2 regions of the Rahnella contaminans genome follow, and region 1 is predicted to be linked to the other one. Evidence: predicted binding sites of a transcription regulator. Region 1 holds the regulator's gene; the other holds the start of a gene.
The links. Region 1 encodes Fur, which represses iron uptake genes when iron is present. Its sites were predicted from a motif close to ATAATAATGAGAACNACTATCAA; they were not measured.
Positions count from the first base shown of each region.

Region 2: the regulator Fur is predicted to act here: its motif matches at 1,356-1,378, upstream of GW579_RS07950 (Nramp family divalent metal transporter).

Region 1 is NZ_JAADJS010000002.1:875,657-880,482, reverse strand. It holds gene GW579_RS13205 (methyl-accepting chemotaxis protein) at 1-75, opposite strand, end outside; gene fldA (flavodoxin FldA) at 486-1,013, shown strand; gene fur (ferric iron uptake transcriptional regulator) at 1,330-1,785, shown strand; gene chiQ (ChiQ/YbfN family lipoprotein) at 1,926-2,267, opposite strand; gene chiP (chitoporin ChiP) at 2,281-3,693, opposite strand; gene glnS (glutamine--tRNA ligase) at 4,162-4,826, opposite strand, start outside.
Region 2 is NZ_JAADJS010000001.1:1,798,314-1,803,139, forward strand. It holds gene GW579_RS07945 (DUF2502 domain-containing protein) at 1-1, shown strand, start outside; gene GW579_RS07950 (Nramp family divalent metal transporter) at 79-1,308, opposite strand; gene GW579_RS07955 (NupC/NupG family nucleoside CNT transporter) at 1,725-2,912, shown strand; tRNA gene GW579_RS07960 (tRNA-Ala) at 3,035-3,110, opposite strand; tRNA gene GW579_RS07965 (tRNA-Ala) at 3,184-3,259, opposite strand; gene GW579_RS07970 (formate/nitrite transporter family protein) at 3,612-4,403, shown strand; gene gltX (glutamate--tRNA ligase) at 4,493-4,826, opposite strand, start outside.

The DNA.
Region 1 (4,826 bases):
CGCCCACATGACGCAAAAAATGCCCAGAATCGTTAATAATGCGGCCCTGATGGTAATATTTTTTAAAAACTGCACGATATGCCTCTCTCGAAACAGGACTGTTTCTGGTCTGAGGATTGACGGGGATGCGGAGAATCAAGACAGGTAGCCAGCAGGCGTTTGCCCCCGGACATGTTTGAACACCTCTCCGGGCATCGATTTCTTTATTATGTTGAGATTCCTCTCGCATCATCTATCGGCGTTCAACGGGCAAACTTAAGGAGTGGCGGGAATTATTTCTTAATTTTGCTTTTGCCCTCAATAAGTTTGAGGTTATTAAAAGCACACGAAGGCGATAACACTTAAAAAGATTGCCCGATAAACTTATTCACCAGTTAAGAAGGCGAGCTGAAACATATTCTCCGCCGCGCGAGTTTGCTATCATCTGCGTTATTATTGCCTGCAATGCAGAGCACTTCATTAAGAACAAGAGGTTAGGTAATCTTATGGCCGTAGTAGGTATCTTCTTTGGATCCGATACAGGTAACACCGAAAACATCGCGAAAATGATCCAGAAGCAATTGGGTAAAGATGTTGCAGAGGTGCATGACATTGCGAAGAGCAGCAAAGAGGATCTGGAAAAATTCGATATTTTGCTGATCGGTATTCCAACCTGGTATTACGGTGAAGCGCAGTGTGACTGGGACGACTTTTTCCCGACGCTGGAAGAGATAGATTTCGAAGGTAAGCTGGTTGCGCTGTTTGGCTGCGGCGACCAGGAAGACTATGCCGAATACTTCTGTGATGCGCTGGGTACTGTGCGTGACATCATCGAGCCACGCGGCGCGGTGATCGTGGGTCACTGGCCAACTGAAGGCTATCACTTCGAAGCTTCAAAAGGTCTGGCTGATGATAAGCACTTCATCGGGCTGGCAATTGACGAAGATCGTCAGCCGGAACTGACCAACGAACGTGTTGATGCATGGGTCAAACAGATCACAGAAGAACTGAGCCTTTCAGAAATTATTGGCTAAAAACCCTGTTGGCCCTGAGGATTTATTCTACAATTGAAGGGCCAAACTATTACTGAAATTAACAATTTAACCGCTACAAAATTGTAACTTTCGGTGGTATCAAGGTACACTGAGTTCATCTGTTTTTTCTATCGATCAAGTCGTTGCATTATTGAATGTGACAGGCATTTTGTGATCCTTATTAACAGGCTACGTTTTTGAGAATCGGCACACTTCCCTTAAACGAAGAATCCTTAAACGACAAATTTTTGTGCCGCCGATGCCACAGGCTGCATGCCTCAACTTGATTAGCACATAGTAACAGGACTGAATCCGCATGACTGACAACAACACCGCACTGAAGAAAGCCGGCTTAAAAGTCACGCTTCCGCGCCTCAAAATCCTGGAAGTGCTGCAAGCGCCGGAAGGTCATCACGTTAGTGCGGAAGATCTTTATAAGCAACTGATTGATATGGGCGAAGAAATTGGTCTGGCCACGGTTTACCGTGTTCTTAACCAGTTTGATGATGCCGGTATCGTCACCCGTCATAACTTCGAAGGCGGCAAGTCTGTTTTCGAACTGACTCAGCAACATCATCATGATCACCTGATCTGCCTTGATTGCGGCCGCGTTATTGAATTCCGCGACGAATACATTGAAGGCCGTCAGCGTGAGATTGCGAAGAAACACGGTATTAAACTGACCAACCACAGTCTGTATCTGTACGGACACTGTGAAGCGGGCGATTGCCGCGAAGATGAATCTTTGCACAATGACAAACCTGCGCAGTAATCTGCACGGTCAGTCCGAATAAATTAACCGCTGAAAGGCGGTTTTTTTATGTCTGTGTTCCAGGATGAGAGTTAAAACGCAAAACCCCGGCAAGCCGGGGTTTTGCGTTCTATGATGATGCTTGTTTCAGATCCCTGCTTTTAGTTAACCGGATTAGGTGCGTTACTGGCTTTGATTTCCTGCCAGATCTTGCCGCAATCCGCCGCATACGCCTGCCCGTCACCGGTCTTACGCGCCGTCAGACAGCGCTGGTAGTCCACCACGCGAACCGTTTCCTGTTCCGCAAATTTCTGGTGGGCTTTTTCCTGTTTGAGCTTGTTCAGCAATACCTGACAGGAGGCCAGTTTGTCCGGATTGCCTTCTGCCGAATTAATACACGCGCTGTATGCCTCACGCGTTTTAGAAATCTGAGCCTGATCCGCGGTTGGCGCACAACCTGCCAGCACAACGGAGGAAACCACAATCATCAGTAATTTTTTCATCGACATAGCGACCTCAGAAAATAGTGAATGGAGCGATAACGATGAATTTCACGTCTTTTTCATCCTGGAAAATGTTGCCGTACCCGCCGCCCCAGCTCGGGATATCCGAGTGGTTGTCGTACTGGGTGTAATGCAGTTTGAACAGCGTACCTTTCGCGCGCCCTTCCTGAATGGTGTACAGCGCATCAAGGCTCCAGGCACTTTCTTTCAGGCGCTGGCTCTGATCATAGATTGGATTGGTACTCGGTTTGGCATCCCACGCGTAAACATAAGAACCGCCCACTGCGAAGCCCGGCAGATCCCATTTCGCCAGATCGTAAAGTACGCCTGCGTACACCGCTTTTTCGCCGTTGGCGTTGAAGTCAGAACGGTTGTCCCACCACACATCAAGACGTCCGTTAGAAGAAGAATACGTCGGGGTCATGCGTTGTAAAAAATAACCCTGATTCCCCTCAGCTTTGACCATCGTCCCTTCCAGACGCCAGTTGAACTGGCCGGTGGTGTAACCGAAAGTCAGTGCCTGCAACCAGGCCAGACCGTCATACAGGCTGTTCGGATCGTTCTGGTTGCTGATACGATCTTCCGCACCATAGAACTGGTAGCTGGTGGTGAGCGGATTGCCCATCAGATCAATTTTGTACGACGCTTTGGCGAAGTACTGATCGACGTAACTTTCTGCCTGACCGAATGCCGCTTCCAGTACGAGATCATTTTTGAAGTCGTATTTCGCACCCAGCGAGTGGATATAGGAAACACCGGTTTTCTTGTCGTTCTGGCGGAAATCATCCATCTCCAGATGCCACGGCGATTTGTATTCATCTGCCCACATGTAGGAGAAACTCAGTTCGCCCGGATCGCCAAAATCATGTTTATACCCGGCTTCGGCACCGCGATAGGTACCCGGCATAAAGCTCCAGTGCGGGGCGATCAGCGTTTGTCCGGTGGGCTGAATGTAACCAGCATGGCCCCAGAATCCGCCGTATTTGAATTTACCGGCCGCTTTGTAGAGGCTGACGCCACCTTTATCGCCGGAATAGTCTTCGTCATACGCATGGTTTTTGGAGGAGAACGCGATTTCGTTCGGATGACCGCTGTCGCTGGCTTCGGCTAATTCGATCGCGGTAAATGCGGCGACGTCGATACCGAACATGTCCCAGGCATAGCCGGAAGAGAAATCAAGGTTCAGGTTGGCGGTCGCGTGCGAAAGGTTGGTGGCGTATTTATCGTAATCGGGGTTATTCACCGTGACTTTTGTGCCGTCAGGGCGGGTTTCTTCTTTGGTTTTGTTCAAATCTTTGCGGTCGCGTTCGCGCTGCCAGTAATACACACCGCCGGTCAGCGTCGAATCATCAATAAAGCCAGCCGCTCTGGCCTCTTCAGGGAACATCATTCCGCCGCCCAACAAAGTGCCAGCCAGCGTGTACATCACAGGTTTCAGGTAAGCCGATCCCCTGCCCCTGTTAAGGTGCTTGTGCATAGAAATTCCTCATTTTGACTAAAAAAACGTGCAAAACCCAAACGGGTATTAAAAGCGGCCGCCAGAGGCGTAACCGTATAAAGCAGGATTAAGAGTATTTTTCGCGACGCGAATTATCAATGGGTAATTAAACCCTGATAGCTGAAGTATGACAAAGTGCACATAAAGATGAAAAAGTGTAACAAACGAGGAATGCGAAGGTTTAAATCAGTGGACTCTGACAATCGATAACTAAAACAGATAATTAAGTAAAAACCGTATTGACTTAAACGTTTCAGCACTCTGATATTCGGAAAGGAAAGTCCTAAAAAGCAAACATGAAAAATGCATTAATTCGCGCTGAAAAAGAAAATTCCGTGAATTTCTGACGTAAAAAAACGCAGCCGGAGCTGCGTTTAACAATCGTTCATCGGTGACTTACGCGACGGGTTTTGATTCCCAGGTATCACGCAGGCCAACGGTACGGTTGAAGACCAGATTTTCAGCGCTGGAATAGTGGCTGTCAGCACAGAAGTAACCTTCACGTTCAAACTGCAGGCTGATTTCAGCCTGTGCAGCCACCAGAGAAGGCTCAACGAAACCGTGCGCGATCACCAGGGATTCCGGGTTGATCGTGGTCAGGAAATCTTCTGCCTGGCCAGGATTCGCGACGCTGAACAGACGGTCATACAGACGGAATTCCGCCGGTTTGCCTTCAGACGCAGAAACCCAGTGGATCACGCCTTTCACCTTGCGGCCATCGGCCGGATCTTTGCTCAGCGTTTCGATATCGTAAGAACAGAAGATCGTCGTCACATTGCCTTCGGCATCTTTTTCAATGCGTTCCGCTTTGATGACATACGCATTGCGCAGACGAACTTCTTTGCCCAGCACCAGACGTTTGTATTGCTTGTTCGCTTCTTCGCGGAAATCAGCCTGATCGATATAAATCTCACGGGTGAACGGCACTTCGCGCGTCCCCATCTCCGGTTTGCTCGGATGATTAGGCATTTTCACCATTTGCACATCTTCACCGGTAAAGTTCTCAATGATCACTTTAACCGGATTGATGACAGCCATGGCGCGCGGCGCATTTTCGTTCA
Region 2 (4,826 bases), on a different contig from region 1:
ATTCAGTGAATGACACAAACAAAAACGGGACAGCGCAAACTGTCCCGTTTTTTATGGCCTGAATCTTTCAGCCGGATATTATTTCAGCATACCGATCAGCAGATAAAGGTTGAGGCTGACGACAATCAGCACGATGATGCGCCCCGCCCACTGCACGGTTTTGGTATTCACCATTTCGCCCATCAGGCTGCGGTTACCGGTAAACGCCAGCAGCGGCAGCAACGCCAGCGCAATCCCGAAACTCAGCAGTACCTGGCTCATGACCAGAATTCGCGTGGCATCCAGCCCCATCAGAATCACGATAAAAGACGGCATCATAGTGACCGTACGGCGCACCCACAGCGGAATGTAGAATTTAACAAAGCCCTGCATCACCACCTGACCGGCCAGTGTACCCACCACGGTTGAGGATAAACCGGCAGCGACCAGGCTCAGGCCAAATGTCGTCGCAGCGGCGTGGCCGAGCAGCGGTTGCAGCGTCAGATAAGCTTCATCGAGTTCACTGATCCCGCTGTGTCCGCTGAAATGGAACGCAGCGGCGGCGGTCGCCATCATCGCCAGATTAACGAAACCGGCGATAGTCATCGCGATACCGACATCCAGTTTTGTCGCGGAATAACGCTGCTCTTTCGATGCCTTACCGCCTCGCTGAGTCAGCGAAGAGTGAAGATAAATGACGTGCGGCATGATGGTCGCGCCCAACACACCGGCGGCCAGATAGACGGAATCGCTGGTGGGCAGTGCAGGGATCAGCATGCCTTTGCCCAGCGCTACCATGCTTGGCTGAGAGAAAAACAGCTCGACAATATAGGCGGCGGCCACGAACAGCAACAAACCGGCGATAACCAGTTCCAGCGGTTTTTGCCCGCGTTTTTGCAGACCCAGGATAATAAAGGTGGCAATCCCGGTGAGCACGGCGCCCTGAAGCAGGGTAACCCCGAGAAGTAATTTGAAGCCGATCGCCGCACCGATAAACTCAGCGAGGTCGGTCGCCATCGCGATGATTTCTGCCTGCACCCAGTAAGCCCAGACGGCAGGACGCGGGAAACGGTCACGGATGTGTTCGGCGAGGTTTTTCCCGGTGGCAATACCCAGTTTGGCAGACAAGAGCTGGATCAGCATCGCCATGACATTGGCCCAGACCACCACCCACAGCAACTGATAACCATACGAGGCACCGGCCTGAATGTTAGTCGCAAAGTTGCCCGGATCGATGTAACCGATGGCGGCAATAAACGCCGGTCCCATCAGTGAAAGCTTCATCTTTCTGGCTGCGCGGCCTGTAGATTCGGCCCGGCTGTTCAGCATAGTCAGTTAACCCTTACGATTGTTACGCTTACATAAATCATAGCTAATTGATAATGATTATCAAGTGCATTTAGAATGATCTGAGTAATTACTTTGATAGGCAGTAGCGTAAGCGGCAAAGTGTGAACTGAGTGGTTAATCATTCTGTGAGCTTTCATAAAGACTTACAGAACGCTTTTTCCTAAAACAGACATTTACTGGCCAGATTCAGAACGCATTACGGCACATGATAAAACTAGCACAAGAATGCTAACTGTGCTTAGTTTTATTAACATCTTGATTTTTTGTGTGATAGGCCTCGATTTGTTGCAATTCGTGTCTGTAATTTCTATATTTGCAAGCGACTTCACGTTTTAAATGTACGCGTTACATAAAATGTCCGTCGAAATATAGCCTGCCTCTAATTTGGAGCACCCATGTCCCGAATATTGCACTTTGTATTAGCGTTGGCCGTTGTCGCTGCACTCGCTTTACTGGTGAGCCGTGACCGGAAGAATATCCGTTTACGTTTCATTGTTCAGCTGTTGGTCATCGAAGTCTTATTAGCCTATTTCTTCCTGAACTCTTCAATCGGTTTAGGTTTTGTGAAAGGCTTCTCAGACTTGTTTGAGAAATTATTAGGATTCGCTGCGGAAGGGACCGGCTTCGTATTTGGAGGCATGAGCGATAAAGGATTAGCGTTCTTCTTCTTGAAAGTCTTGTGTCCGATCGTGTTTATTTCCGCACTGATCGGTATTTTACAACACATTCGCGTACTGCCTTTCGTCATCCGTATCATCGGTACAGTCTTGTCGAAAATTAATGGCATGGGAAAACTGGAATCTTTCAACGCCATCAGCTCCCTGATTTTGGGTCAGTCAGAAAACTTTATCGCGTATAAAGATATTCTGGGCAAAATGTCTGAAAAACGTATGTACACCATGGCAGCCACAGCTATGTCGACCGTTTCGATGTCGATTGTGGGTGCGTACATGACCATGCTGGAACCGCGCTTCGTTGTTGCTGCGCTGGTGCTCAACATGTTCAGTACCTTCATCGTACTGTCGTTAATTAACCCTTATAAAGTTGATTCAGAAGAAGACCTGCAAATCGGTAACACGCACCAGGGTCAGAGCTTCTTTGAAATGCTGGGTGAATACATCCTGGCCGGTTTCAAAGTCGCGATCATCGTTGCAGCCATGTTGATTGGTTTCATCGCTCTGATTTCCTGCCTGAATGCGCTGTTCGATGTGGTGTTCGGTATCACCTTCCAGGGCGTGCTGGGTTATGTCTTCTATCCATTCGCATGGATGATGGGCGTGCCAAGTCACGAAGCGTTGCAGGTCGGCAGCATCATGGCAACCAAACTGGTTTCCAATGAATTCGTTGCGATGCTGGATCTGCAAAAAGTGGCGACCGAACTTTCACCACGCGGCGTGGGCATCTTGTCCGTGTTCCTGGTGTCTTTCGCCAACTTCTCGTCTATCGGTATCGTTGCCGGCGCTATCAAAGGCCTGAACGAACACCAGGGCAACGTAGTTTCACGCTTCGGCCTGAAACTGCTGTACGGCTCAACGCTGGTCAGCGTGTTGTCAGCTTCTATCGCGGGTCTGGTACTGGCGTAGTAAGTAGCAACAGAACGACAAAGAAAGGCGCTCCGGCGCCTTTTTTTATGCCTGCAATTCAGGGAACCGAAAGGGATATAGCAGAAAACAAAAAACCCGCCGAAGCGGGTTTCTTTAATATTTGGTGGAGATAAGCGGGATCGAACCGCTGACCTCTTGCATGCCATGCAAGCGCTCTCCCAGCTGAGCTATACCCCCACACGAGGTCGTCCACATTGTACTTCTTGTGTTCCCTTTTAAGGAACTCACCCATTCACTCTGGTAAGTAAGTTGGTGGAGATAAGCGGGATCGAACCGCTGACCTCTTGCATGCCATGCAAGCGCTCTCCCAGCTGAGCTATACCCCCAATTCGTGCCCGTAAAAACGGGTGAACGGGGCGCATAATATGAAACGTCGCTAACCCTGTCAACGGCTAAATCCGTTTCTCAATTCAAGCGCTGAAAAAGCCGCCAAATACCCCATTTTGCAGGGAAAAAACCTCTGCCCTCACCGAAATTTTTGGTGTGATGAATTGTTTTACAATTTGCCCGCCAGCCCGCGTGGTGACTAGCTTTATGATCTGCCTATGCATTTTCTTAACATCTATGTCTGAATGATTAATGGAATGTTAGCAGACTATGAAGATCGGCTTGTTTTGAGATAATTCTAAGAATAGACTGCTCGCGCAATAATCATAACTTACTACTTCGAGCAATCTCATGTCCTTGTATTCACCTAAAGAAATCGCATCCATCGCTGTCACGGCAGGCGTTAATAAAAGCCATGCTTCCGTGTTGAATTTGTTAATTTTGGGCTTTCTGGCCGGCGCATTCATCGCCACCGGTTTCCTGCTGGATCTGCACGTAATAGGGACGTTACCTGCATCCTGGGGATCATTCAGTAACTTACTGGGCGCCGCCGTGTTCCCGGTAGGGATTATTCTGACCGTTTTAGCAGGGGGAGAACTGCTGACAGGTAATATGATGACCTTACCTATCGCCTGGTTCGCGCGTCAGATCAGCCTTTACGCTGTTCTGCGCAACTGGTTCTGGGTGACCCTCGCTAACCTGTTGGGCAGTCTGGCCGTGGCCTATTTCTTCGGCCACGTTCTGGGGCTGACCGAAGGCGCTTTCCTGAGCAAAACCGTTGCCACCGCCACCGCAAAAGTGAATGCAGACTTTATGCATGCCTTCATTTCCGGAATTGGCTGCAACTGGCTGGTGTGTCTGGCGATCTGGCTGGCGTTCGCCAGTAAAGAAGTCGGCGGCAAAGTGATCGGGATGTGGTTCCCGGTGATGGCATTCGTGGCTATCGGCTTCCAGCACGTCGTTGCAAACATGTTCATCGTGCCCGCGGCTATTTTTGCCGGTGCGCTGAGCTGGTCTCAGTACTTCCCGAACTTCGCAGCCGTGTTCCTCGGCAACGCGGTCGGCGGCGCGGGCTTCGTGGGCCTGATGTATTTCCTGGCCTACCGTCCTACCGTTGCAGCACCTGCGACTGAACAACGTTAATTAAGACGTTTTCAGGCAAGCGTTTCACAGAAAGCAAAAAAGCCAGCCGGTTTCCCGCGCTGGCTTTTTTTATCGCTATTTAACAGCGATTACTGCGCTTGTGTTTCACGTTCAGCAATGAAGGCTAACGCCATATCGATACGCGCCAGTACACGGCTCTGACCGATTGCATGAACGGTCACGTCCACGCCCGGAGACTGACCCGCGCCGGTGACAGCAACGCGCAGTGGCATCCCGACTTTACCCATCCCGACTTCCAGCTCATCCGCCGTGCCCTGAATCGCATGGTGAATATTCTCAGCCGTCCAGTCAGTAATGGCAGCCAGTTTCGCGCGAACCACTTCCAGCGGCTGACGTGCAACCGGACGCAAGTGTTTCTTCGCCGCATCGGCATCGAACTCTGCGAAATCTTCGTAGAAGTAA